Regions from separate parts of the Geobacillus sp. YHL genome, predicted to be linked through region 2. Evidence: riboswitches for the same ligand, from Rfam matches in the RefSeq annotation. Region 2 holds a riboswitch; the other holds the start of a gene.
The links. Region 2 has a riboswitch for thiamine pyrophosphate ahead of tenA (thiaminase II). Riboswitches for the same ligand answer to the same signal wherever they lie in the genome.

Region 1: it holds a riboswitch for thiamine pyrophosphate, as region 2 does, so the genes downstream of both, thiC (phosphomethylpyrimidine synthase ThiC) here and tenA (thiaminase II) in region 2, are expected to answer to the same signal.

Annotation. Positions count from the first base shown of each region.
Region 1 covers NZ_JAEIGB010000009.1:7,640-18,467, forward strand. Annotated here, with positions in the region: gene JCR24_RS09805 (IucA/IucC family protein) at 1-184, opposite strand, end outside; gene JCR24_RS09810 (IucA/IucC family protein) at 181-2,112, opposite strand; gene JCR24_RS09815 (M14 family zinc carboxypeptidase) at 2,468-4,843, opposite strand; gene JCR24_RS09820 (methyl-accepting chemotaxis protein) at 5,205-6,458, shown strand; TPP riboswitch at 6,594-6,707, shown strand; gene thiC (phosphomethylpyrimidine synthase ThiC) at 6,879-8,567, shown strand; gene JCR24_RS09830 (aminotransferase class I/II-fold pyridoxal phosphate-dependent enzyme) at 9,166-10,344, shown strand; gene JCR24_RS09835 (thiamine pyrophosphate-binding protein) at 10,341-10,828, shown strand, end outside.
Region 2 covers NZ_JAEIGB010000003.1:40,847-51,674, forward strand. Annotated here, with positions in the region: gene JCR24_RS04600 (glycoside hydrolase family 13 protein) at 1-141, shown strand, start outside; gene JCR24_RS04605 (YfiT family bacillithiol transferase) at 197-733, shown strand; gene JCR24_RS04610 (MFS transporter) at 1,353-2,558, shown strand; gene JCR24_RS04615 (class I SAM-dependent rRNA methyltransferase) at 2,622-3,806, opposite strand; TPP riboswitch at 3,949-4,056, shown strand; gene tenA (thiaminase II) at 4,163-4,846, shown strand; gene JCR24_RS04625 (ECF transporter S component) at 4,870-5,460, shown strand; gene JCR24_RS04630 (ABC transporter ATP-binding protein) at 5,475-6,929, shown strand; gene JCR24_RS04635 (energy-coupling factor transporter transmembrane component T family protein) at 6,926-7,708, shown strand; gene tenI (thiazole tautomerase TenI) at 7,725-8,330, shown strand; gene thiO (glycine oxidase ThiO) at 8,334-9,467, shown strand; gene thiS (sulfur carrier protein ThiS) at 9,464-9,667, shown strand; gene JCR24_RS04655 (thiazole synthase) at 9,670-10,437, shown strand; gene JCR24_RS04660 (thiazole biosynthesis adenylyltransferase ThiF) at 10,434-10,828, shown strand, end outside.

The DNA of each region.
Region 1 (10,828 bases), on a different contig from region 2:
CGAATACGTCCTCCCGCAGCAACGCAGCTGCGGTTCGTTGCAAGATCGTCGTCCGTGCCCGCATGACATGGCGGACATAAGCGGAGAGACGTTCAGGAAATCGTTTTTGGATGAACTCGACGCATTCTTGTTCGTATGGATAAAGGATGATATCAGCTGTCCGGAGGGATAAACGCGTGTTCATCGTTCCCATTCCTCCCTTTTCCATTTGGCCAGCGGATTAGCTGTTTCAATGAATCGGTTGCGAAGATCATTGGTTAAGCGCATAGCGACAAGTGCTTTCATCGGCAGCACCGGGGAAAAGAGCGCGTCCCGATCTTGCCTTGCCTGTTCTTCTGTTTCACTGTCACGGGTCAACGCGGCAAATACATTCTCCATTACATCCGCTGTGGCCTGCCAAAGGAGTGTCTCGTCGATAGAGAACGTGCGGGAGAGGCAGGCGATCAGCTCGCCAAGATGGTTGTGAATGACGGCATGGGTGAACGTATGCCGCAATTCGTTAAGATCTGCTGTCACGATGCTTGAAGGCGCGAGCTCGTCAAGCGGATAGCGATGGCGACCGAAGCGGCCGCAATGAAGGCGGATTCCTCCCAAGTCGCGAACGTGCATTGACTGGGGCGCGCCGGAGCGAAAGACAGGAAGGCTATTTTGCAAGTGAGCTTCCAAGCTGATTCCGTACTTGCATAAAAGCAAGAGCAACGGCGGAACGAGCATTTCCGCATACTGCCGGAAAAACCATACAGCCGCCTCGCGCACGGAGCTTGCCCCCTGATTGGCTGCATATTCCTCAACGAGCTCAGCTGCCACCGGTTTGCCGCTCAGGAAGGAAGGGGCAAGGAGCGTCACGGCTGGCATCATGATATCCCCTTCCGCCAAATCGCGCTCCGGATTGGTTCGGACGATGGCCGAGAGCTGTTTGCCCAGGGCCGCTGCCTCCTCGTCCGTTCGGCCGTGAGGCAAGAAGCAGATGCCTGCCTTTTCACTGACGATCTGAAAGCGGGGAGCGAGCCGTTCTTTTGTGAGCACATCGACCAGCCATGCCGATAATCGCGGCCCATTGGCCGCTGCCGCCGGAGACACAGTGCGGATGGCGCTCGTCATTTGCACGTTGATCGGAGTTTTCAAATGATCACCGGAAGCGCCGGGGATCATGAACGTCCGCACGGAAACGAGCGGATAAGCAGGCAGTACGCCGCCATCGATCGGAACGATTGTTTGTGCGGCCAGTTCGTTTTGAAAACGCTGTTGGATGACGTGTTTCCATTGCCATGGATGGACAGGGATGACGTCGTATTCGCATTCAGACAGGCCGTATGCCCGCAATGCGTTTTGCACAACGGACTGCAACGTTTTATCTTGTTCGTAAACCCAATCTGCCATCCGTCCGTAGGAAAAGGAAACGAAACGGCAATGGCTGCGACGCACCGCCAGCAAGGGGAGAGTGACTTTCGCTTCCCATTCCGGCGAATAGTCGATCATGTCTTGGACGCTGAAGCCGAGCCGCGTTTTGGCGCACGGGTGCAGTGTATGCCCGTCAATGACCGTTTGTTCGTAAAAGGTGAGAGGGCTGAACGGCCGCGGCTGGGCACGCACCCACTCGAGCGAAGACGAGTACGTTGCTCCATATGTATCGCGCCATCGACAGCGGCGCCGCTCGGCCGCGGCTTGGGCAAGCGCGTCGTTGATCACGCTGTTGGCGATTTCGGCGCAAAACTCGTCCCAATTTGGTGCACAACTGATGAGCCCTTCGCGTTGAAGCAGCTCGAGCAGCTCCAAGGGAGAGGAGAGAGACTTTCGCTCCTTCTGATCAAGCAGCCAAAGGCGCGCAACGGTAAACTGCCCTAAGGAAAACCGTTCCATTACCGCCGCTGTGATTTGTTTCTTCATAGAGAGTAGGATGGAAAGCTCCAATTTGTGGCCGGTTTGTTCCCAAACAACGCGATCTGGGCTGATGAGCTGTTCGCGAATAAGCGCCTGCAGCAGTCGGTTGGCTATGCGTTGACGGCTGTTCGGCAAGACGGCCAAAAACGAACGAGCCAACGATGGATCGACCGTTTGCAAATATCGATATGTTTCTTCTTCCTCAGTGAGAAAGAGGATGGACGAATTCAATCGGATCCCTCCATTTGATAACGATTATCAATTTCGTTAAATATCATAATATAAATGATTATCATTTTCAATAAGGAATTAAAAAATAGTCTTTCCGTCTAAGAGATAGGGAGGAGAGTAAGAAAAACTGACTAGTTCGATTGATGGGAGGGAGAATATAGAGGTTCCGCCTAAGAGACTGGTAATTTAAGAAAAAAATGTTCCGGTGTGGGACTTTCGCTAATGAATCAACAGCCTTTCCACGCGTTCATGAATCAACCATTTTAAAGAAAATGCGGTTTTTCTCTAACTCTCTAAAGCGGGGCGACAAATCAAAAACGGGAACTCCATTGTCGGAGCCCCCGCTTTTGATTCATTAGTTTCCCCAAATGGCGTTCGCCATCAGGCGGAATAGGTAGTCGGTATGGTCCCGGAATCCAGCTTCGAGCCCGATCAACGTGACGTCGGCGTTTCGTTCGCGGACAATGACAGCAGCCCCTTGGGCGGCATCGCGGTTTTTCCAATGCCCGGCGACGAAGAAGCCCGGATCGTTTATAAATGTCGCTTCGACGATATCATTGTCCGTATTCGTATACCATACCGGACGATACACAAAGCCGATGTCGTTCTGTCCGTAGCCGGCTGTCGTCCCTGTGCCGCTGTAGTCGACACGGACGATGCCGTTGCTGTTCGAGCCCCCAACGTTAATTGTATCGTCGGTGAGACCGAGTGTTTTGGTTGCTCTTGATGCCCCAGCGCCAACAGCGATGTATTTGCCGCCATTTTGGACAAACGCGGTGACGTTTGCCTTAAAGGCATTGTACTGCTCTTCATTTTGCAAGCCAAACTCTTTATTAGCAGCACTCAATTTGAGAGAAATCAAATTTTCCGTGCCGCTGTAAATAAAGACGTCAAATCCATTAAGCCCGTTCGTCGCCACTTCGACAGGCGTCAATTCGGCCACTTGGAAGCCTAGACGCTGCAACGCCAGCTTCGTACCGGAATGTGATTGCTGCTTATTCATCCCCCCGTCTTTCAACAAGGCGACACGGACGCTTGCAATCGGTTCGGCATCAGCCGGAACAGCGGCGGTGGAAATATGCAGCCCCGATTCTTTCACAGCTGCTGAAATGCGGTTGGCCGGCGCTTCCACATAGAAGTTTCCGCGCTCATCGCGTTTGACGGCAATGCCTTGTTGCAACAGCGTATTCACGAGACGGACGGCGCTGACCGAGCTGTTCGGAATGAGGTATGGGCCTTTCCCGGTTAATGACCCTTGCACTTGGACGTTTCCTACGTTTGTCGTCGGAACGTTCACTTCCTCGTTAACAGGGATAGCCGCAAATCCCCATAATTCCGGCAAGCTCCATGCTGAGATGTCATACATCGCCGGCGTATCGTCCGTAATGTCTTCGCCGTCCCAAAGCATCGTGTTGGCTAAGCCGGCTTTCGCCTGATCCATTGGAACGATGTACGTTCCTTTCGGGTACGTTGTCCCGCCTATGGTAAACGGCTGCGCTGCTTGTTTCACTTCAATGTCATTGCGGAGCAGATGCTCGACCGCTTTTAGTGTGACGGTTGGATCTGTTTCATTGACCGGCAAAAGATAGGCGTTCGGGAAAAAGCCTTCTGGATGATGCGGATGGTTGAACGTAATCCCGCGTTTAAACATTTCAATCTGGTCGGCGATCATTTCTTGTTTATGTTCAACGGCGAATTTCAACGCGCCCATAATGGCGTTATATTGCCAGCGCACGCCGTCCCAGTCGTTGGTCGGTGCTTCGAGCGTATGGCCGTACGCGCCGTGGTACATGGCGTACATTGGCGTGAAAATCGGCGGATAGTCATCCCAGCCGGCTGTATCGTCCCGGTACGGGATATAGACGCCTTCCATCGATTTGTACAGTTCACCTTGATAAGATGCTTTGTCGGCTAGAATTTCCGCTTCCATCGCTTTCGCTTGCTCGAGCGCCCATTTGATGTATAAATCGTATTCATAGTTTGGATTGTGCGGGGGTGTGCACGGTTCAATCAATCCTTGTTTGTTGGGCGCATAGTTTTTGACATATCCGTGCGTATCAAGAAACACCATCGGATTCCATTCTTTAATTAATTCTACCGTTTCCCGCGTTTCGGGTTGCGATTGGGTGATGAAGTCGCGGTTCAAGTCGATTCCCGCACCGTTAAACCGTGTCGCCTGCACGCGCCCGTCCGGGTTTTGCACGACGTTAAAAATGAGGACGGTGTTCGCTAAAATTTGTTTCGTCACGTGATCGTTTTGTGTGGCGAACCGTTCAATCAGTTGAAGAATGGCGTCCGTGCCGACAAATTCGGTTCCATGGATCGAACCGTTGATCATAATCGGCACTTTGAAGTCTTCGTTGTTCGCCACCCATTCTTGCGCTTTGCCCGGGTTTTTGAACATTTGCTTCCGGAGCGCCTGAATTTTGCCGAATTTGCCGCGCGTCGACGGATCGGCAATTGTGACGACATAAAGCGGGTAGCCGTTCGCTGATGTTCCTCTTACTTCCACTTTGACGCGGTTCGACTGTTTCTCGATTTCTTTCAGTTTGGCGCCGATTTGCGAAAACTTGACAAAGTCATAGTTTTCTTGGTTGAATAAGCTCCCGTTTTGTTCTTCAAACGCATTGACGTTCGTCCATTTGATCGGCTCAGCTTGCGCGGCCGTCCAAGGGGAGAATGCCAATAAACTGAAGGCAAGTGCCCCGCCAATCATCTTCTTTTTATTCATGGATGATCCTCCATTTTATTGATCTAGTAAATGAATATTTATAACACAATTACTATTTTAATACAATCCCTTTTTACTGGCAATAGAATTTTTACATGAATCTGTGGTAAAAACGTGTCCAAACTGCTGAGAACACTGAATAAATATAACGTTTTTTGCTTTTCACTCAATAAATGAAGATTCGAAGAGGGGCTAAAACCTTGGTATAATAACGTTTTCTGATACTTATGATGAACTCCTGTCATATAAAGGATGTCCGGTTGGGCGCTAAAGAAGGAAAACCAATGCACGTTGACGAATATGTCAATGCTATAGTAGTAGTATAAAGTTTTTTGATGATAGAAAAAAGGAGGAGAATGGATTGTCGTTAAGCGCTTATATCATTCGCACAATGTTCGTTGTCATTCCTGGCACAGCGGCGATCGGCATGGCCACATGCCTGGTCAACGGCATTCGCGGGGCGGCATTTTGGTGGACGCTTGTTGCTACAGTGCTGTTTGGCGCGATGCTCGGCTTCGTTTCGGCAACGCTCAACTATCGACGGTTTGTTGCCCCGATTGCCGTTATTAACGAACATTTAGGCAAGATGACAGGCGGAGATTTGACGGTGCGTGTACCGCTTGATCGCGTGCAGCAGCTGCGGCCGATTGCGGCGTCGTTAAACGATATGGCAAACGCTTGGCAAAGTGTGATGGGGCAAATCCAACATCATGCCGAAGAAGTAGCGCAATATTCTCAGCAGCTTGCCGCCGTTGCCGAACAGACGACGAAAGCGACAGAGCAAATTGCGACAACGATGGAAACGCTTGCGGCAAGTGCGGAGGAGCAGGCCGATGCTGTCCGCACCACCGCCGCGTCCGTGCATGATATTTCCCAAACATTGAGCGACGTCGCTTTCCATACGAAAGAAGTGGCGCACCGGGCTGAGAAAACATCGGCGAAAGCAGAGGACGGCAAGCAGTCAATCGGACAAATGTCCGAGCAAATGCAGTTCATTTACGATCATGTGCAAACGCTCGGCCAGGTGGTGAAAGGGCTTGGGGAGCGCTCCAACGAGATTGGACAGATTACGGAAGCGATCACCGGCATTGCGTCGCAGACGAATTTGTTGGCGCTCAATGCCGCGATCGAAGCGGCGCGCGCCGGCGAGCAAGGGAAAGGGTTTGCGGTTGTCGCGGATGAAGTGAGGAAGCTCGCAGAACAATCAGCGCGCTCAGCGCAACAAATTTCCGAGCTGATCGGTTACATTCAAGAAGAAACGAAGCGGGCAGTTGCGTCTGCCGAACAGGTGATCGCCGAAGTGGCGAAAGGATTGAACGTGGCGGCGGCATGCGGCCAATCATTTGCCCATATCCGCGAGGAGGTCGGCCAAGTGAGCAAACAAATTGGACAAGTATCGTCCGCCATCGAGCAAATGACGGAGCATGCTCGTCAAGTGAACGACGCACTCCAACAGATGACCAATATTGTCGAACAGTCAGCGTCTGGTGCGGCCAACGTATCGGCAGCGACCCAGGAACAAATGGCTTCCGTCGAGGAAATCGCCTCTTCGTCGACATCGCTCGGTCAGATGGCGGACGAGATGCGGGCAATGCTGAAGAAATTTTCTGTGTGAGTGAGGAAAAGGACGCTTTCTTCGAGAAAGAGGGGCTTTCAAACGACGTGTGGGAGTCAACGTTTGGAATAAAATGGTTTGCATCTTTGCCAATTGCCTGATAAAATAAAAAAAGTCAGTCATCATTGTGATACGCTTATCTGCTAGGGGAGTCCGGGAGCCGGGCTGAGAAAAGAACGCGATGAAGTTCTTTGACCCTTTGAACCTGATCTGGGTCATGCCAGCGTAGGGAAGCAGGCAGCGGGAACAGATGGACGTGTCTTGTTCATTTGGCCTTTTGCCTTCGATCAGGTTCCGGTGTCGGAACCTGTTTTTATTTTGAATCGGCCGCCATCGCCTATTCTCGTGTTTGCCCCGCTTCAGACGGTGTGGCTTCAGATCTGATCTTTCATCATTTTATGTTGAAAGGGGAAGCCACGCATGGAAAACATCCGCTCGTTTATGTCGTTTCCGGAAAGCCGCAAAGTGTACATCGAAGGGTCGCGCCCGGATGTGCGCGTGCCGATGAGAGAAATTGCTTTATCGCCAACGAAAACGCCGCAAGGAATGGTGGAAAACAAACCGGTGCGTGTCTACGATACGACGGGCCCGTATACGGATCCCGATTTTGAACCGGACGTGGAGAAAGGCTTGCCTCCTCTTCGTCGCCGCTGGATTGTCGAGCGCGGCGATGTGGAGGAAATGGAGCGGTCTTCTGTTGCGATCCAACGTTCGCTTCCGTTTGTGCGCCGTCCATTGAGGGCAAAGCCCGGAAAAACAGTGACACAAATGCATTACGCCAAACGGGGGATCATTACGCCAGAAATGGAGTTTGTCGCGATTCGTGAACAAATCGATCCAGAAATTGTCCGCCAAGAAGTCGCCGCTGGTCGGGCCATTATTCCGGCCAATATTAACCATCCAGAGAGCGAACCGATGATCATCGGCCGTCGTTTCCATGTGAAAATTAATGCCAATATCGGCAACTCGGCTGTTTCTTCATCGATTGAAGACGAAGTGGAAAAATTGCTTTGGGCGGTGCGTTGGGGCGCCGATACGGTCATGGATTTATCGACCGGCAAACACATTCATGAAACGCGCGAGTACATCATCCGCAATTCGCCGGTCCCCGTGGGAACGGTGCCGATTTATCAGGCGCTCGAAAAGGTAGGAGGGGTGCCGGAGAAGCTGACATGGGACGTGTACCGCGAGACGCTCATCGAGCAGGCTGAACAAGGAGTCGACTACATGACGATCCACGCCGGTGTGCGGCTTCATTACATTCCGCTCACCGCCAACCGGACGACCGGAATTGTCTCGCGCGGCGGCTCGATCATCGCCCAATGGTGTTTGGCCCACCATGAAGAAAACTTTTTGTATACGCATTTTGAAGAAATCTGCGAGATTTTGAAACAATACGATGTCGCGATCTCCCTTGGCGACGGCTTGCGCCCCGGCTCCATCGCCGATGCGAACGATGAGGCGCAGTTTGCGGAACTCAAGACGCTCGGCGAGCTGACGAAAATCGCCTGGAAGCATGATGTGCAGGTGATGATCGAAGGGCCGGGGCACATTCCGATGCATAAAATTCGCGAAAATGTCGAGCGGGAACAGGAAATTTGTCATGGAGCGCCGTTTTATACGTTAGGGCCGCTTGTCACCGACATCGCGCCCGGGTATGACCATATTACGTCAGCGATTGGCGCCGCCATCATTGGCGCTTATGGAACGGCGATGCTTTGTTACGTAACGCCCAAAGAACATTTAGGGTTGCCGAATAAAGAGGACGTACGCGCCGGGGTCGTGGCCTATAAAATCGCCGCCCATGCGGCTGATCTGGCAAAAGGGCATCCAGCCGCTCAGCAGCGTGACGACGCGCTCTCGAAAGCGCGCTTTGAATTTCGTTGGAACGATCAGTTCAATTTATCCCTCGATCCGGAACGGGCCCGCGAGTATCATGATGAAACATTGCCGGCTGAGGCGGCGAAAACGGCCCATTTTTGTTCGATGTGCGGGCCGAAATTTTGTTCCATGAACATTTCACATGAACTGCAACGGAAAATCAAAGAGGAGGGGATGAAAGAAAAAGCGCAACAATTTATTCGGCAAGGGTCGTCGCTGTATCAATGACAAGAAGCGGGCTGCGATGCTCGGCATGGTGGAGAGGATATGGAAGTTCGATCAACGGAAAAAGCATGAGCTGGAAAACGCTCGGTGCTGATCGAAGCAGCGGAGGGGGGCGAACGTTCATCGCCCCTCTTGTTTGTTCTGCAAATTGGTGCGGTTCCTTATTATTTTAAAAATATATAATTTTTAAAAAATATATTTACAAATCGTTTCGGATTGATTATGATAATGGCATAAGGTGCAAATTTCTAGTCATAGAATGATCATGCGGGGAAAACTGCGCAGTCTATCGCGGCGCCTTCGCCGGCGCTTCGCTTCCATAGACAGCGGCCAGTTGCGTCATCGAACCGTGGATGATGCCGGCCGCTTCTTTTTATGGCGAAAGGGCCGGGTTTCAGAAGGTTGATCGCGTTTTTCTAGCAGCTTAGTGAAAAAATAACCACTTCTCCTGCATCGACCGCTTTTCGAGAAAAAAGATTTTGATGATGTCTTGATGTGAGAAAGCCATTGGTATGATAGGCTGCTTCTTGAACGTGAGACGGGCATGAGGGTGATGGGCGTGCGCATAAACTGAAACGAAGGGCCATGAGGAGGGATGGGATTGAACACATTTTCCGATATTGTGCAGACGATGCCGCCATATTTGTTCTCCCGATTTCAGAAGAAAAAAGAAGAACTGCTAAAGCTCGGGGTCGATGTCATTGATTTAGGGATCGGCGCCCCCGATTTGCCGCCCCCTTCCTTTGTCATCGAAGCGTTGAAAGAAGCGCTCGATGCGCCAGAACACTATACGTATTCGCCGTATGGCGGCTGCAGGGAGTATCGGGAAGCGGTCGCGCGTTTTTATGAACGGGAATATGGCGTCAAGCTCGATCCGGAGACCGAGGTGTTGGCGTTAATCGGCTCGAAAGAAGGAATCGTCCATTTGCTGCAAGCCGTTCTCAATCCCGGCGAGCTCGCCTTAGTGCCTGATCCGGGCTATCCTGTCTACCGGACGGCCGTCCATTTTGCCCGCGGCCAGAGCCTATCGCTGCCGCTCGATGCGCAACATGGTTATATTCCTCGGTTTGATGCGCTTCCCTCGTCCGTTTATGACCAAGCGAAAATCATGTTTCTCAATTATCCGAGCAATCCGACGGCCGCCGCTGTCGATTTGGATGTATTTGCCGAAGCCGTTTCACTTGCCCGTCAGCACCAGATGTTCATTGCTCATGATGCGGCCTACTCGTTCGTGACGTTTGCCGGTTTTCAAGCGCCGAGCATTTTGCAGGTGGACGGGGCAAAGGAAGTGGCGGTGGAATTTGGATCGTTGTCCAAAAGCTATAACATGGCCGGCTGCCGCATCGGATACGTAGTCGGAAACCGGGACATGATTCGAGCGCTTTCGGTGATCAAGAGCAACACGGATACGTGCCAGTTTATTCCGATCCAGAAGGCGGCGGTGGCCGCTTTGACGAACGGACGGACGTTTATTCGAGAAAATAGCCGCATTTATGAACAACGCATGAATATGATGGTCGAGAGACTTCGAGAACTGGGCATCGACGTGCAGCGGCCGAAAGCGACCTTTTTCTTGTGGATCCCGGTCTATGACGGATACTCGTCCGAACGATTTGCCGCCAAATTGCTGGAAGAAGCGGGAGTCATCGTAACACCGGGAACAGCGTTTGGATCCGCAGGGGAAGGATATGTCCGCGTATCGCTGTCAGCGCCGATGGAGCGTCTGCAGCAAGCCGTTGAACGATGGAAGCAAGTGGATTGGGAGGAATCGGCGCGATGAAGAGAACGATGCGTCACATCACGGTGGCTCAAGCCATCGTCGAATGTTTCAAACAGGAACAAATCCGTTATGTGTTTGGTGTGCCGGGAGAAAGTTATTTGCCCCTGCTTGATGCCATCTATGATGAGCCATCCATCGAGTTCATCTCCGCCCGCCATGAAGGGGGTGCTTCCTTTATGGCGGAAGGGTATGCGAAAGCGTCGCGGAAGTGCGGCGTCGTGCTGGCTACAAGGGCGGTTGGCGGGGCGAACTTAACGATCGGCGTCCATACCGCCAGGCAAGATTCCACTCCGATGGTCGTGTTTTTGGGGCAAGTGAACAGCCGCTTCCTAGGACGTGAAGGATTTCAGGAAGTCGATATGGAAGCGTTTTTTCGTCCGATCGCAAAATGGGTGGTCGAAATTCGCGAAGCCGAGCGGGTGCCAGAGCTGGTGCAACGGGCGTTTCGCACCGCGAAAACAGGGCGGCCCGGCCCCGTCGTCGT
Region 2 (10,828 bases):
CCTTCACTTTACCGCTATGACGGCTTCCGCCTTCAGTCAAGCGATTTGGCGCTCTCGAACTACCCGGTCCGTCCGCATAAAAATGCGACGCGTTTTAAGCTGAAGCCGTACGAGGCGCGCGTATACATCTGGAAAGAATAAGAAGGAATTTGCCTTTCTGTGTGGAATGAATGAATACGGAAGGGAGATGATCAACATGGCGACGGTCGATCCGATTCGCTACCCGATCGGAACGTTTCAAGAGCCGGAGCGTTTTGAGGCTGAGGAGGTGCAAAAGTGGATTGCTGCCATCCGTGGGCTGCCGAGCGACTTAAGAACCGCTGTTTCCGGCTTGAACGATGAGCAGCTGAACACGCCGTATCGCGACGGCGGCTGGACGGTGGCCCAAGTCGTCCATCATTTGGCTGATGCAAGCATGAATGCGTTTTTGCGCACGAAATGGGGAGTGACGGAAGACGGCCCAACGGTGAAGCCGTTTGCGGAAAGTGAATGGGCGAAAACAGCTGATGCCCGTACATTGTCGATTGAATCGTCGCTTTTACTGCTTGACGGGCTGCATGCGCGCTGGACGGTGTTGCTTGAATCGATGACGGAGGTGGATTTTCACCGAACCATTCGGCCGGAAGGGGCAGCGGGGGAGATGCCGCTGTATGTATTGACCGCGTTGTATGCATGGCATGGGAAACATCATACCGCACAAATTGTGTCGTTGCGCAAACGAAAAGGATGGTAAAGGCTGCCGATTGTTCGGCGGCTTTTTTCTTCATCCTATTTCGCGCAGGAGACTCCCACTTCAACGACCAAAGGGAGTAAGTGGGAGAGGAATGCGCGTTCCCCCTTTCTTTTGTGTATGATCGAATAAAGGCGTGGAGAAAACCGTTCAATAAAGGCACTCCCATAACGGCTGCTCGATGTATGGAGTTGGTTGCAGGAAACGTTGCAACCGTCAAACATCGATCGTAGGTCCGTCTGTTGTGTGTGGAAGCCAAGTACTGCCAACAGACACACCGAGAGAATCGGTAACGATGCAGGCATGACCTGCGTGGTTGGGCAGTTGTCAACCTGCCCCTGATGCAACCCCAAGTCAAGGAAGGAGGACGAAGTCCGTTTGCACTTCTGGGGAGTTGCAAGCCCTCACTTCAAGCGTTCGCGAAGTGGGGGTAGTTGACGCATCATAGAAGGATGGTGCTGCGCAAACAACACCCGGGAACCGCCGGCTGGGCGGGGCTTTTTTGTCGTCATCTTGCCGGGAGAACGGTGAAATCACATTTTGCTTAAACGGCGGCATAGGATTATGTTATACTAACAAATATTAAGGGACACGAAATACATCGTTCGCAAGGGGGATCGGTATGGGAGCGGAGCAGCAGCCGCTTATTGCAGAACAAAAAGAAAAAATATGGACGAAAGATTTTGTTTTGATTTGTTTGGCCAATTTTTTTGTGTTTCTTGGGTTTCAAATGACGCTGCCGACCCTTCCGCTGTTTGTCGAGCATTTGGGCGGCAACGATCAGCTGATTGGCGTTGTCGTCGGTGTGTTTACGTTTTCGGCGCTCATCGTCCGTCCGTTCGCCGGCCATGCGCTTGAGACGAAAGGGCGCCGGTTTGTGTTTTTATTGGGGCTTCTCATTTTTGTCATTTCTGTCGGTTCCTACAGCTTGATCTCAAGCATTTTCCTTCTCTTTTTGATGCGGGTCGTCCAAGGAATTGGCTGGGGGTTTTCGACAACCGCTTCCGGAACGGTGGCGACGGACATCATTCCAGCGAGCCGCCGCGGGGAAGGAATGGGCTATTACGGGCTGTCGGGGAATATCGCCTTGGCGTTTGGTCCGTCGCTTGGACTTGTGCTTGCCGCTATGATTCCGTTTAGCCATCTGTTTGCCATTTGTGCGGCGCTTGGAGTCGCTTCGGTGCTGTTTGCCGCCGCGATCACGTATAAAAAAGCGGAAGCCGTGCATGGCAAAGGGGCGAACAGATGGGATTTGTATGAAAAAAGCGCTTTGACCCCGTCGTTGCTGTTGTTTTTCTTGACGGTGACGTTCGGCGGCATCGCCTCATTCTTGCCTCTATATACGGCGCAAAAACAGATCGGCGGCCTGCAACTGTACTTTTTGCTTTACGCGCTTGCCTTGATGGTGACGCGAACGTTCGCTGGCCAGTTGTATGACCGAAAAGGGCATCGGGCCGTCTTTCTCCCTGGTGCGGGGCTTATTTTGCTGGCGATGCTTCTTCTCGCTTGGCTGCCGGGAGAATGGGCGTTGCTTTTGGCGGCGGTGCTGTACGGTTTCGGCTTTGGCATGGTGCAACCGGGGCTGCAGGCGTGGTCCGTCGAGCGGGCGCCTGCCCACCGCAAGGGAATGGCGAACGCGACATTTTTCTCGTTTTTTGATTTAGGGGTCGGCGTCGGGGCGATAGTGTTTGGCCAAATCAGCCATTGGTTCGGCTATCCGAGCATTTATTTAGCTGCTAGCGGTTCGGTGTTCCTTTCGATGCTTGTCTATCTGTCGGTCTTGCATAAAGAACAATCGCTTCGCCCCCGGGAACGAAAAAACGCTTAGGGATAACCCCTAGGCGTTTTTTCTGCCCAGCGGCGCATCGAAACGGCCTTTGAGGGCGGCTCGTCACCGCCGGGAATGCACTTCGTAAATGGCGAATTTTAAGTAGTCGCCTTCTTCCGCGGCAAGGAGTTTCGGGTGGTCGTAGCCGGCGCCGTTCCAATATACTTGGCGCAGCACTTTTTTTGCGTCAAATGCCGCATCAGCGATCATTTCTTGAAATAGGTGCGGGCGGACGTGGTACGAGCAGCTTGATGTGACGAAAAAGCCGCCGTCTTTGACAAGCTTCAATCCGTTTAAGTTAATGTCTTTATAGCCGCGCAGCGCCTTCGGGACGGCATGGGCCGATTTCGCGAATGCCGGCGGGTCGATGATGACGACATCCCACTGTTTGCCGGCGCGCACTGATTCGCGCAAATAGTCGAAGGCGTTGGCGACGACAAATTCAACGTTCGTGAATCCGTTTAACGCGGCGTTCCGTTTCGCCGTTTCGATGGCATGTTCGGAAATATCGACGGCAGTAGCATGTTTTGCCCCATACAGACAAGCGTTTAGCATAAACGAGCCGGTATGGGTGAAGCAGTCGAGCACGGTCGTCTCCGGGCCGATGAGCGGACGAAGAGCGGCGCGGTTTTGCCGTTGGTCGAAGAAAAAGCCTGTTTTTTGTCCGTTTTCAATATCGACGATGTATTTCACGCCGTTTTCCTCGATTTCGATTTCCGTTTCCGCTTCCCCGTACCAAAAGCCTTTTTCTTGTTTGAGACCCTCAAGCTCCCGAACGGACACATCGTTGCGCAAATAAATGGCCCTTGGGGCAAACACGTCAAGCAAGCCGCGCAAAATCCAGTCTTTCCGCCTTTCCATGCCGAGCGCCAAAATTTGCACAACAAGCACATCTTCATATTTGTCGACGATCAATCCGGGCAAAAAGTCGGCTTCGCCATAGACGGCGCGGCAGGAGCGAACGCCGGGAATCATCCGTTCACGGTACGCCCACGCCTGACGGATGCGGTCGATGAAAAAGCGCTCATCGAGTTCATCGTTTGGGTTTTGCGTCAAGACGCGGACGATGATTTGCGAAGCGGGGTTGATATATCCTTTCGCCAGCCAATACCCTTGATGATTGTAAACGTCAACGAAGTCGCCCGGCGCAGCATCGCCTTCGATGCGGTCAACTTCACTTTGAAAAATCCATGGATGCCCTTGCTCAAGCCGTTTTTTCCGTTCTCTTTTCAGGATGACCTTCGCCATCGTTTCCACTCCCATTCCGTCGTCAATTGCTGCGTTTCCATCATAGCGGATTGCAACGCATAGCGCAACGTCGGAGAAAAAAAGATTGACAATCGTTCGTGCCATGGTATGATTAAGTGTAAAGAAAACTGAAAATTGCACCATCATCCACTAGGGGGGCCTTTAGAAAGGCTGAGATCAAAGTGTGCCTTTGAGACCCTTAGCACCTGATCTGGGTAATGCCAGCGTAGGGAAGTGGAGGAGCAGCACAGCAAGGCTAGGCTTTGCCTTGCCAACGTCGCATGCCCACGCCGCTTTCTTTACGCCAATCGGCAAAGGAAGCGGCGTTTTTATTTTGCCAAAAAGGGGGAAAACGAATGTCATTTGCCAAACAATTGCGCCAAGCGGCCGATCCGATCTGGCAGGCGAGTTTCCGCCATCCGTTTGTTCAGGAGCTTGGCCAAGGGACGCTTGCGCGCGAGAAGTTTCGCTATTACGTGATGCAAGATGCCTATTATTTGCGCCATTTTGCCCGCGTTCAGGCGATCGGGGCGGCGAAATCGCCGGATTTGGCGACGACAGCCCGGTTGGCGCACCATGCACAAAGCACGTGCGAAGCCGAGCTGTCTCTGCATGAAACGTTCGCCGAGCTCTTGGGCATTACAGAAGAGGAAAGGGCGGCGTTCATTCCGGCGCCGACGGCGTACGCCTATACGTCGCACATGTACCGCGCGGCGTACGAAGGGCATCTCGGTGATGTTATCGCCGCCATTTTGCCGTGCTACTGGCTGTATTACGAAATTGGCGAGCGCTTGAAAACGTGCCGCCCGAACGATCCGATTTATGAAAAATGGATCGGCACCTACAGTTCGGACTGGTTCCGCTCGCTTGTGGAAGAGCAAATCGCGCGGCTTGACGACATCGCTGACGAGGTCACCGAAGAGGATCGCCATCGGATGAAGCGGCATTTCCTCATCAGCAGCGAATATGAGTACGAGTTTTGGGAGATGGCGTATCGGCTTGAGCAGTGGCCGTCGGCTGAATTGGCGGCGAGCCGTTGACGTGAGACAAGGAGGAGAACAGGATGCAAGTGAAGACAAAAGGGTTAAAATTGGCGGATATTTTAACGACGATCGTCATTGCGATTGTGTTTGGCATTATTTACAAATTATGGGGCCCACTATATAGCGCGGTGGGAGCAGTAGGGTTTCATCTCGATCAACTCATTTACGGCATGTGGTTTATCGCCTCCTCGCTCGCTTATTTGCTCATTCGCAAGCCAGGGGTGGCGTTGCTCGCGGAGATTGCGGCTTCGTCCGGCGAGCTGATCATGGGATCGCAATGGGGGCTTGAAGTGCTCATTTACGGGGTCGTTCAAGGGCTGTTTGCCGAGCTCGTCTTTGCCGCCTTCCGCTATCGGCGCTTTGATACGTTCGTTGTATCGCTCGGCGCGGTCGGGGCGACGATTGGCTCGCTCATCATGGACTTTTACAAAGGCTATATTGAGGCGCTCGCCCCATGGAATATGGCGCTCTTTTTGCTGGCGCGTTTTATCGGCGCCATCCTCATCTCCGGCGTGCTTGCTGTTTCATTGGCGAAAGCGCTCGAAAAAACCGGAGTGACGCAAATGTGGCGGCCGGCCTCGAAAGACGATTACGATGCATTGAACCGGTAAGGCGGCGAATGGCGATGAAACAAGCAATTGCGATTGATCGGCTGCGCCTGAAATTTCCCGGGAGCGACGGGCTGCTGTTTCGCGACTTGTCGCTTTCGATTGCCGAGGGGGAGAAAGTGCTCCTCCTCGGTCCGTCGGGATGCGGCAAGTCGACATTATTGCAAGTGATGGCCGGCATCATTCCCCACTCGATCGATGTGCCGATGAAAGCGGAGCGCCTCGAGCGGCCGGAACGGTGGGGCTATGTTTTCCAAGATCCTGATGCGCAATTTTGCATGCCGTATGCGGACGAGGAAATCGCTTTTGCCCTCGAAAATCGAAGTGTGCCGCGCCGCGAGATGCCCGCCCGCATCCGTGCGCTGCTGAACCAAGTCGGTTTGGAGATCGCTCCGCATACGGATATCCATACGCTTTCCGGCGGGATGAAGCAGCGGTTGGCGCTCGCTTCGGTGCTGGCGCTTGAGCCGGATGTCTTGTTTTTGGATGAGCCGACGGCGCTGCTTGATGAAGAAGGGACGAAGGCGGTATGGCAAACGGTGAAGCAGGTGAGCCGCGGCAAAACGGTCATCATCGTCGAGCATAAAATTGACCATGTGCTCGACTTTGTGGATCGCATTGTCTTGTTCGGCCGCGATGGGCGCATCATCGCCGACGGCGAGGCGAAGGCGGTGTTTTCCGACTATAAAGACGTCATTGCCGCTGAAGGGATCTGGTATCCAGGCGTCTGGGACGACTATGACCGGACGGCAAGGCGGCGAAATCGCCATCAAGGCGAGGAGCTTCTTCGCCTCGCCCGTTTTCGCGGGTTCCGCGGCCGGGAGGCGAAAATCTATGTTCCGGAAGCAGCGGTGCACGCCGGCGAATGGATTGCCGTCACCGGAAAAAACGGCGCTGGCAAAAGCACGTTGCTGCACGCGCTTATGCAACTCATCCGCACGGACGGAGAGTATATGCTGCTAGGCGCCGACATCAAGCGGCAACACCCGCTCTACCGCCATATTGCGTTTGTTTTCCAAAATCCGGAGTGGCAATTTGTCGCCCATTCCGTCCGCGAAGAGCTCGCCTACTCGCTTCGGCTTGAAGGGCGGCCGGAAGCGGAAATCGAGGAAACCATCACCCGCCTGTTGCGTGAATTTGACCTTGTTGAGCAGCAAGACCAGCACCCGTACCAACTGTCGGTCGGACAAAAGCGGCGGTTGAGCGTCGCCGCTTCGATCGTCGCCGGCCAACGCCTCTTTTTGCTTGATGAGCCGACGTTTGGTCAGGACGCGAAAAACACGCTTGCTTTGCTTGAAATGCTTGAAGCGCACCGCGAACAAGGAGCGGTGATCATGATGGTTACACATGACGAGCAAATCGTCCGCCGCTTTGCGACGAGACAGTGGGTGATTGAAGATGGGGCGCTCGTTCGGGACGAACAGCTTGCAATTCGAGATCCGGTGTTGGCGGAAGGTGGGGCAGGGCGATGAAATGGGAGGTTCGTTGCCGTGAGACATGGCTTCATGAGACGAACCCGAGCTTGAAGCTCATTGTGTTTGTCGTGCTCTTTTTCGCTGTGTTGTTCATTCATAACCCGAACGTGCTGATTAACGTTTCGCTCGCTCTCTTCGTTTTGTTTTGCTTTGGCACCGGCTATCCGGCGAATGTGTTGTTTTGGCTGTTTTTGCCGTTTTTCCTCGTGTTTGTTTCGACGGCTTCATCGATGATGATGTTTGGCGAGGGAACGACGACATGGGTTCGCTGGGGGCTCATCCATGTTACAGCGGAAAGTTTTTGGCGCGGGGTGCACATCGGGTTTCGCGCTTTGGCGCTTGGGCTTCTCGGCTTGATTTTTTCGCTGACGACCCGGCCGGTTCCGTTGTTTTATTCGCTCATGCAGCAGTTGAGACTGAAGCCAAAGTATGCGTACAGTTTTTTGGCGGCGGTTCGGTTGTTGCCGATGATGCTCGAAGAGTTTCAAACCGTTCGCTACGCTTTGACCGTGCGCGGCGTGCCGAACAAGGGCGGCCTTGGCAAAATGAAGCGCTACGCCATTCCGCTGTTGTCGCAAAGCATCCGCCGCGCCCAGCGCATCGCGGTCGCGATGGAAGCAAAGCGATTTTCCGGGGATGGGCGGCGCACGTTTTACTATGAAATCGGGTTTGGCAAATATGATGTCCTGTTTGTCGCCCTGTTCGCCGCCTTGATGCTGGCGGCTTATTATGCCGGCATCCATTATCCATATATCCCGATCAGCGATGTCCGATAGAGGGAAAGGGATGGCGATGGGGATTCTTCATTTCATTTCGACGGGACGGCAGACAGCCGATGAGTTCGCCGCGATTTGCGCCCATGTTCATCCGTATGCCGATTTCATTCATATTCGTGAAAAGGAAAAGACAGCGCGCGAAACGGCCGAGTTCGTCACCGCGTTGCTTCGCGTCGGGGTGCCGCTGCAAAAAATCATCGTCAATGACCGGGTTGATGTCGCCGCTGTCTACGGTGTCAAAGGTGTGCAGCTTGCTTATCACAGCCTGCCGGTGCGCGCCGTCCGCCGCTCGTTTCCGGACTTGACGGTTGGTTGCTCGGTGCACGGGTCAGAGGAGGCGAAACAAGCCGAACAGGATGGCGCTCACTTTTGTTTGTATGGCCATATTTTTCCGACGGACAGCAAGCCCGGTTTGCCGCCGCGCGGTCTGGACTCGCTTGCGGAAATCGCGGCCGCCGTGTCCATTCCAGTCATCGCCATTGGCGGCATTCACGCCGGCAACGCTCGTCGGGTGCTGGAAGCGGGCGCAGCCGGGGTGGCAGTATTGTCGGCTGTTTTTTTCGCTGCTGACCCCGTTGCTGAGGCTAAACGGCTGGCAGACATCGTGAAAGGGAGGGGATAGGGGATGACGCATCGGTATGACGTCGCCATCGTCGGCGGCGGGGTGATTGGGGCGGCCATCGGTTTTGAGCTCGCCAAGCGGCGGCATCGCGTCGCCATTTTTGAAAAAGGAACGATGGGAAGCGGGGCGTCAAGCGCGGCAGCCGGCATGCTTGGGGCGCAATCCGAGTTTTCGACGTCAAGCCCGCTTGTGCCGCTTGCCTTGCAAAGCCGAGCTCTCATGCCGGCCTTGGCTGAAGAGCTGAGGGAGAGGACCGGCATCGATATCGGCCTTGTCGAAAAAGGATTGATCAAACTAGCGACAACGGAAGAGGAAGCAGACGATCTCTATCGCCATTATACATTTTGGCGGGGCATAGGCGAACCGGTGCAGTGGCTCACGAAAGGGGAGGCGCTTGAAATGGAGCCGCGTCTTGCGGCGGAAGCGCTTGCCGGCGTGATGTACATCCCTGGCGATGGGCAAGTGAGCGCTCCGGATTTGGCCGCCGCTCTTGCCTATGCCGCCGCCTCCGCCGGCGCTTGTCTGTACGAGTATACGGAAGTGTTCGACATCCGTTCCGACAGCAGTGGGCATGTGTTAGACACAACAGGCGGGACGTTTGCCGCCGAGGCGGTCGTCATCGCTTCCGGCGCTTGGGCGGCGCGGCTCGGCGCGCGGGTCGGGCTTTCACTTTCCGTTTATCCGGTCAAAGGAGAATGCGTCATGGTGCGCGCCCCGGTTCCGTTGTTGCAAACGACTGTATTTGCGAAAAACGGCTGCTACATCGTTCCGAAATCAGGAAACCGGCTGCTCATCGGAGCGACGTCCACGCCCGGCACGTTCGATCGACGTGTATCGGCCGGTGGGGTGATGAACTTGCTTCACCGCGCCGCCCACCTTGTTCCGGACATCGAACAGGCGGAATGGGTGGCATCATGGAGCGGCATTCGGCCGCAGACCGAAGACGGCTTGCCTTATCTAGGCGAGCATCCGGAGCGGCGCGGCTTATTCGTCGCTGCCGGCCATTACCGGAACGGCATTTTGCTCAGCCCATTGACCGGTCTGCTTGTCGCCGACTTAGTGGAGCGGAAAGAGACGGCGTTTGATCTTGCGCCATTTTCGTTGACACGCCATATCGGAAAGGTGGGGGTGGAATGACGTTAGTGATTAACGGGGAGACGGTCGCCGTGCCCGACGAGGTGAAAACGGTGGGCGATTTGCTTGCCCATTTCCGGCTTGAGAACAAGCTTTGCATCGTCGAAGTCAATGTCCGCATCATCCAAAAACATGAGTATGGGACGACGGTGCTATGCGATGGTGATCGCGTGGAAATCGTTCATTTTGTAGGAGGCGGTTGATGATGTTGAAAATTGGCCCATATGAATTTTCTTCGCGGCTGTTGCTCGGCACGGGCAAATATCCGAGCTTGGACGTGCAAAAAGAAGCGGTGGAAGCATCAGGGGCGGAAATTTTAACGTTCGCCGTCCGGCGGATGAACATCTTTTCCCCGGAGCAGCCGAACTTTTTAGAGCAGCTCGATTTAAGCAAATATAAGCTTTTGCCGAACACCGCCGGGGCGAAAACGGCCGAAGAAGCGGTGCGCATCGCCCGACTCGCCAAGGCATCCGGATTGTGTGATATGATAAAAGTAGAAGTGATCGGCTGCGACAAAACGCTCCTCCCAGACCCGATCGAGACGTTGAAAGCGGCGGAAATGCTGCTTGAGGAAGGGTTTATCGTGTTGCCGTACACATCCGATGATGTCGTGCTGGCGAAGCGGCTAGAGGAGCTTGGCTGCCATGCGATCATGCCGGGCGCCTCGCCGATCGGGTCTGGGCAAGGCATCATCAATCCGCTCAATTTGAGCTTTATCATTGAGCAGGCGAACGTGCCGGTCATTGTCGACGCCGGCATCGGTGGACCGGCGGACGCGGCGCTGGCGATGGAGCTTGGCGCGGATGGGGTGCTCTTGAACACCGCTGTTTCCGGCGCGGCCGATCCAGTGAAAATGGCGAAAGCGATGAAGCTGGCGGTGGAAGCGGGCCGGCTCGGCTATGAAGCCGGACGCATCCCGAAAAAACGGTACGCGTCAGCGAGCAGTCCAACGGAAGGAATGAGTGTTGTTTGAACGAACGGTATTCCCGGCAGCAATTGTTTGCACCGATTGGCGAGGAAGGGCAAAAGAAAATACGGGGAAAGCATGTCGTGTTAGTCGGCGCCGGAGCGCTCGGCACAGGCAACGCCGAAGCGCTCGTTCGCGCCGGCATCGGCAAATTGACAATCATTGACCGCGATTACGTCGAATGGAGCAATTTGCAACGCCAGCAACTGTACAGCGAAGCGGATGCGAAGGAGCGGCTGCCAAAGACGATCGCCGCCAAACGGCGCCTTGAACAAATCAACAGCGAGGTTGAGATCGAGGCCATTGTCGGCGACGCCGGCCCAGAAGAATTGGAAACGATCGCCCTCAAGCAACGCCCTGACTTATGGATCGATGCGACAGATAATTTTGATACGCG